DNA from 2 places in the Variovorax sp. HJSM1_2 genome. Region 1 is predicted to be linked to the other one. Evidence: riboswitches for the same ligand, from Rfam matches in the RefSeq annotation. Region 1 holds a riboswitch; the other holds the start of a gene.
The links. Region 1 has a riboswitch for thiamine pyrophosphate ahead of ACFQ95_RS04195 (TonB-dependent siderophore receptor). Riboswitches for the same ligand answer to the same signal wherever they lie in the genome.
Positions count from the first base shown of each region.

Region 2: it holds a riboswitch for thiamine pyrophosphate, as region 1 does, so the genes downstream of both, thiC (phosphomethylpyrimidine synthase ThiC) here and ACFQ95_RS04195 (TonB-dependent siderophore receptor) in region 1, are expected to answer to the same signal.

Region 1 is NZ_JBMOXA010000003.1:6,693-10,095, forward strand. It holds gene ACFQ95_RS04195 (TonB-dependent siderophore receptor) at 1-1,935, opposite strand, end outside; TPP riboswitch at 2,023-2,126, opposite strand; gene ACFQ95_RS04200 (thiamine phosphate synthase) at 2,196-3,104, opposite strand; gene ACFQ95_RS04205 (thiazole synthase) at 3,112-3,403, opposite strand, start outside.
Region 2 is NZ_JBMOXA010000006.1:119,702-123,104, reverse strand. It holds gene ACFQ95_RS08700 (Y-family DNA polymerase) at 1-847, opposite strand, end outside; gene imuA (translesion DNA synthesis-associated protein ImuA) at 891-1,730, opposite strand; TPP riboswitch at 1,836-1,935, shown strand; gene thiC (phosphomethylpyrimidine synthase ThiC) at 2,027-3,403, shown strand, end outside.

The DNA.
Region 1 (3,403 bases):
GCCTTCGATCTGCATGCCGGGCACTGTGCTCAGGTTATAGGCCACACGGGCGCGCAGGGCCCAGTCGGGCACGTTGGTGGGGCGCTTGCCGTTGTTCTGCGGCTCTAGCGTGCTGCCTTCGCGGCGCGCGTGCAGCAGTGTGGCGCTGCCGTCTATGGCCCAGGGGCCGTTGCGCCATTGGCTGCTGGCTTCGAGGCCGCGGTGCACGGCATCACCGTCATAACCAACAAGGCAATCCACGATGAAGAGACGTGTGCAAGCGTCAACGTTCGAGATCGGGCGCTTGATCTGGAAAGCGGCCAGTTGCCAACCCAGGTTCTCGCTGCCGCCCTTGACGCCCACCTCAAACTGCTTGGACTTGGCTGCTGGCAAAGCTTGACCTGCGTTGCTGAATCCAATGGCGGGATTGTTCGGCATCACACTCGATTCCAGACCTTCGCCGTAACTGGCATAAACCACGGCCGCGTTTGGCAGCTTGTAGCTGGCCGCCAGCCACGGTGTGTTCAGGCTGTCGCTGTAGCTGGTGGGGTTGCTGCCATCGGTGAGTGCGCTGTCGCGTTGCAGGCGCGTGTGGCGCAGGCCGACCCAGGTGGTGAACTCGGGCGTCCAGTGGATGGCGTCCTGCAACGCAAACTCCAGGCTGCGTTCGTCGCGGTTGGTGTTGCCTACAAACAGTGACGGGTCTGCGGGCAACATGGTTTGGCCGTCTATGCTGCCGATGCCAACCCAGTTGTAGGCGTACTCCTCAAAGCGGTTGCGCACGCGGCTGCTGGTCAGGCCTATGCCCAGATCGTGCTTCACGCTGCCCGTCGCCACATTGCCTTGCAGGCGCAGGTTGGCGCCGGTCTGGGTGCGGCGCTCGTTTTCGCTGCGGAAGTCGTACATGTCGAAGGTGCCATCGCTGCAGAAGCGGTCGTACACGCCCTCGGCGCTGCAGCCAAAGGGGTAGGCCAGGCGGTCGTCGGTCTTCAGTTTTTGCTGGCCCACTTGTGCCGACCAGCGCCAGTCGGTGTTGATGGCTTGCTGCAGGCGCACGCTGCCGGTGAACGCGTCGAACACCGAGGGTTGTGACCACGGCTGGTTGTTCAGGTTCAGGCGCGGGTTGGGCTGCGGCGGCAACTGGTTGCCGATGACGCTGGTGCCGGCCACGCTGGGTTGTGACTTGTGGCTGTTTTCCAGCTCCACTTCGAGCACCGTGTCGCGTGTCAGGCGCCAGTCTGCGGCCAGGGCGAAGAGGTTGCGGCTGCCGTCGACGTGGTAGGTTTCGGGGCGCAGCTTTTCAGCGGCCACGTTGAGGCGGTAGCCAAACTGGCGTTCGGCGCCGAAGCGGCCGCCCAGGTCGATGGCGGTGAGCAGGCTGCCGCGGCCGGTCCATTCGACATTGATTTCACGCAGGTTGTGTTCGGTCGGGCGTTTGACCACGTAGTTCACCAGGCCGCCGGGTGCGCTGGTGCTGGCCTGTATGCCGCTGGTGCCCTTCAGGATTTCGATGCGCTCCTTGTTCTCCAGCGGGATGGAGGTTTCGGCGCTGATGGACAAGCCCTCACGGCGGTAGTTGAAGCGGTTGTCGAGCGTGAAGCCGCGCACGCTCAGGAAGTCCCAGTAGCCGGGCGAGTTGTAGGCATCGGCCACCGAGGCGTCGAACTGCGTCAGGTCGGCGAGGCGGCGTGCGCCCACGTTCTGCAACGCGGTGTGGTCGACCACGGTGACGGACAGCGGCACTTCACGCAGCGGCACGTCGCCAAAGCCGGTGACGTCGGCCATGGGGGCAGCGGTTTGCTCGTTGACGGTGATGGTGCTGAGCGTGGCGTTCTCAGGGGTCTGGGCGTGCGCCGTGAATGCTACGAATACAGAAGCGGCTGCCGCAATGCTGGAGCGCTTGAGGGGCCAGTTTGGCTTGAAAGATGATGTGCAACTATGTTTGCGATGTGCCATGGTGAAAACAGCAGCTTCGCGGGAGCCTCAAGGGTCTGGATCTGCCGTGTGAGAGGGCGCACAGCTGTTTGGCGATGTGCGCGCGGCGAGACTTCTTGCATGCTTCCCTGCGCGAGGATTACCTCAATCAGGTTCGAAGGGACTTTCTCAGTCGTCCGGCCCTGGCCGGTCCAACACCCCTAGCGGTGCTTCGCCCTGGAGCGAAGTTGCGGCCGATTTTACGCGGCCTTTGCATTCGTTTACCGGCTATCCATCAGCGGTCAACCGCCAGCCAGGATCTGCTTGAGTTCAGCCACAGCCAATTCCGGATTCGGCGCCTGCACCAAGGCGCGCACCACGGCCACCGAGCCCACGCCGCTGGCCGCCACGGCAGGCATCTGCGCCGCGTCTATGCCGCCAATGGCCACCAGCGGCATGCCGCGCAGCAAGCGGGCATAAGCGTAAAGACGGCCCAGGCCTTGTGGCGCGGTGGCCATCTTTTTCAGCGTGGTGGGGAACACCGCGCCCATGGCGATATAGCTCGGGCTCACGGCATCGGCGCGCAGCATCTCGGCGTAACCATGGGTGCTGACGCCCAGGCGAATGCCGGAGGCGCGAATCGTCTCCAGCTCGGCCGGTTGCAGCGCATCCAGATCTTCCTGGCCCAGGTGCACGCCATAGGCTCCGGCGTTGATGGCGGCGCGCCAGTGGTCGTTGATGAACAGCAGGCTGCCGGTGTCCTGCACGGCGGCAACGGCCGCATGCACCTCGCGCACGATGGCGGCCTGGTCATCCGACTTGAAGCGCAACTGCACCGTGGGCACGCCGGCGCGCGCCATGCGGCCTACCCAGGCGGCATCGGGCAACACGGCGTACAGGCCCAGGCGATCGGGGCAGGGCGCGAAGGTATTGGCGCGCGGGCGTGGCGCCAGGCCAAAATCGGCGCGCGTATCGGGCCAGGCCGTGGCATCAAACTGCCCCGTGCGCACACTCTGCGCCTGCCAGGCCAGCGCCAGGCATTCGGCATCGATTGGTATGAAGCCAAGGCGCAGGCAGCCGAGTTTGGCGGCTTGGTAATTGACGTCGGCGCGGCTGAATTCTGGAGCGCTGTCCAGCGCTTCTGCCGTGGGCAGGAAGGTGGCGCGGTGCGCGTCGAAGATGGCTTGCGCCTGTGTTTCTATGGTGGGCATGGGGCGCTCAGGATTGATGCCAGAAGGGTGTGCCGAGCACGGGGGTGCTGGGCTGGGCGGCGTGTTGTTCGGCCATGGCGCCGCTCTGGTAGGCGGCGCGGCCTGCGTCCACCGCATCGGCAAACGCGCCGGCCATACGCACCGGGTCTTGCGACAAGGCCACGGCGGTGTTGAGTAGCACGGCGTCGAAACCCCACTCCATCACCTGGCAGGCATGTGAGGGACGGCCCAGGCCGGCGTCCACAATCAAGGGCACGCTGAGCCGCTCGCGCAGCACCTGCAGCGCATAGGGGTTGACC
Region 2 (3,403 bases), on a different contig from region 1:
TGGGCGTGTGGTCGGGCTGGGCTTGCACGTCGAGCGCTTCCAGCGTGATGGCCACCACGGGGGCGGCGAGTGTGGTGCGCGCCAGGTGCTCGGCCAGCAGGCGCGCCAGGTGGGTGGTGTCGCGCGTGGCCTCGGCCGTGCGCACGCTGAGGGTGCCGCTGGCGGCTTCGCTACGGCGCTGTAGGTCGTGTTCCCAACGCAGCACCAGCCCGGTGGTGCCGCACTGGCGCGCCAGCAGCCAGGCCTTGAGTTGCAGCAGCAGGCGGTGGACACCAAACATCAGGCCAGAGGCGACTTCAATCCGGCCCAGGAATTCGAGCCGCTGCGTGAATTGTTCCGGCAGTTGCACCCAGGCGTAGCTCTCAGCCGCCAAGCCGTAGGCCTGGTCTATGGCGCGCAGCAGGTCGGCGCCAAAACGGCGCGACACACCGCCGCGGGGCAGGGCGCGCAGCGGGCCGAGGGTGTGGCAACCGAGTTGCTGCAGGGTGATGTCGTGGGGGCGCGCAGCGGCCAAATGGGTGGCGGGCAGTGCGTCGAGTGTGGCTTGCAGTTGTTGGCTGTTGCAGCCTACGAGCTGGAGCCCATCTTGTGGCGCCAGGGTTTGCAGCAGGGCGAGCGCGGCCAAGGCCGTGGGGGCCACGGCCATGCAGGGCACACCTTGTTGTTGTGCCTGCTCTTGGATGCGCCCGAGCAGCGCGCGCCGGCCACCAAACAAACGCTCGCTGCCCGAGGCCTCCAGCAGCACGCTGGCTTCAAGCACACACACCCGCGGGCTGAACTGCAGCGCCCACCAGCTCAGTGCCTGCAATTGCTCCTGCTGCAGTGCGGCTGGGCTGGCGGCTTGCACGCCACCCGCTGCCGCCTCTGGTGGTGCTAGGGGCGCTGCCGGCTCAGGCGTGTTTGTGCCATCGCTCGGGGCTGAGGGGCAGGACGCTGGCGGGGACAGGGCGATCCACAACATGGACGGGCGGTGGTGACGAGGTGACGGGGTTGGTGACGGGGGTGATGACTGGGATAGGTTTCGGGTTCTGCCAACTCTGCTGTCGTCGCTTGCCCAGCACGGCCAACACCGGAGGCATGGCGGTGTGGATTAGCAGCGGCTGTTCACGCACCGGGCCACGGCGCTTGAGGATTTGCACCTCCAGCGCGGGCAGGCTTTCAAGCGCGCCTGCTGGTGCGGCCTGCGTGGCCTGGCGTAGGCCTATGCGCAGGGGCGCGGGCGAGGTGGCGTGTTGTGTATCCAGAGGGCGAAACACAAACAGCAGCGGCGGGCGCGGCTGGTGCGCGGCCTGGCTGGCGAGTTGCAGGCGGCGCAGTTGCTCGGCACGGGCCTGCGGCAGCCACACCAGCAACGCGGCCAGGTCGCGGCAACGCAGGGCCTGCTCGGCGGCCCACAGGCGCTCCTGGTGCACGTCGGTATCGACCATCAGCAGATCCGCCAAACCCAGGCCCGCAGCGCTGAGGGCCGGCATGTGTGGCCAGTGCGGGCTGCCCACCAGCACCACCATGCCGCGTGCCGCCGTGGCGCGCAGCACCGGACGCAGCAAGCGCCATTCGTGCAGGCCGGGCTGGGCCTGCAGCACTTCGCTGATCTGCCCTGCGGGCCAGCCGCCACCGGGTAATTCGGCGTCCAGTACGGCGTGCCCCGTGGGCTGCACGATGCTGGGTGCAACACCCAGTTCGCTGGCGCGCCAGAGGTGGTCGAGGGTGGGCAGGGCGGCGCGGGGCATGTGATGCTCTTGAAAATACTGTTTATATACACAGTATATAGGGATGTGTGTGATCCAGGAAGAAAAGAATTCGGACCAGGGCGGCGTGCTGCAGCGCGTATACTCGCGCTCGCTCCGGGGTGCACCATGTGCTGAGACGATGCAAATCGAACCCGATGAACTTGAACCGGTTAGTACCGGCGGAAGAAGAGCGCAATGTCAGAAAAAGTCCGTGTGTGGAGCAATCCGTGCACGCACACATTTGACGGCGGCACTGACCGGAGCTTTTTGTACCCACGTACTTTGAAAGGCTCCAGATGAATGCTCCCGATAGACTTGCTCTCGCCGACTTTGCCGAACGCCTGGCACTGACCCGCGCACCGTTTCCCGCCTCCGCCAAGACATACGCCTCGGGTGTGCTGCATCCGCAATTGCGCGTGCCCATGCGCGAGATCGCGCTCAGCAATGGCGAGCGTGTGTCGGTTTATGACACCTCTGGCCCCTACACCGATGCGAGTGCACAAATCGACGTGCGCCACGGCCTGGCGGCCTTGCGCGCACCCTGGATAGAGGCGCGTGGCGATTCCGAGGCCTACACCGGCCGCGCCCCGCAAGCGCTGGACGACGGCACACGCGACGAACAGCACACCCGCCTGCTGGAACTGCGCCGTGAAGCCGCAGGCCTGCAGCGCACACCGCGCCGCGCCAAGTCTGGCCAAAACGTGACCCAAATGCATTACGCGCGGCGCGGCATCATCACGCCCGAGATGGAATACGTGGCCATACGCGAGAACGGCCGGCGTGAATGGATGGCCGAATACCTGAGCGACGCCGAGCGCGAACAACGCCTGCGCGGCAACCCCATGGGCGCGCAGATTCCGGCGCTCATCACGCCCGAATTCGTGCGTGACGAAGTGGCCCGTGGCCGCGCCATCATTCCGGCCAACATCAACCACCCTGAAGTGGAACCCATGGCCATTGGCCGCAACTTCCTGGTGAAGATCAACGCCAACATCGGCAACTCGGCGGTCACGTCTAGCATTGACGAAGAGGTGGAAAAACTGGTGTGGGCGATACGCTGGGGCGCCGACAACGTGATGGACCTGTCCACCGGCCGCAACATCCACACCACACGCGACTGGATCGTGCGCAACAGTCCTGTGCCTATCGGCACCGTGCCGATTTACCAGGCGCTGGAGAAGGTCGGTGGCGTGGCCGAAGACCTGACCTGGGAGATCTTCCGCGACACACTCATCGAGCAGGCCGAGCAGGGCGTGGACTACTTCACCATCCATGCCGGCGTGCGTCTGGCCTACATCCACCTCACGGCGGGCCGGCGTACCGGCATCGTTTCGCGCGGCGGATCCATCATGGCCAAGTGGTGTATCACGCACCACAAAGAGAGCTTCATCTACACCCACTTCGAAGACATCTGCGACATCATGAAGCAGTACGACGTGAGCTTCTCGCTGGGCGACGGCCTGCGTCCCGGCTCGGGCGCCGACGCCAACGATGAAGCCCAGTTCGCCGAACTGCGCACCTTGGGCGAGTTGACCCAGGTGGCCTGGAAACACGACGTGCAGACCATGATTGAAGGCCCGGGCCATGTGCCCATGCACATGGTGCAGGCCAACATGACCGAGCAGTTGAAGCACTGCCACGAGGCGCCGTTCTATACCCTGGGCCCGCTGACC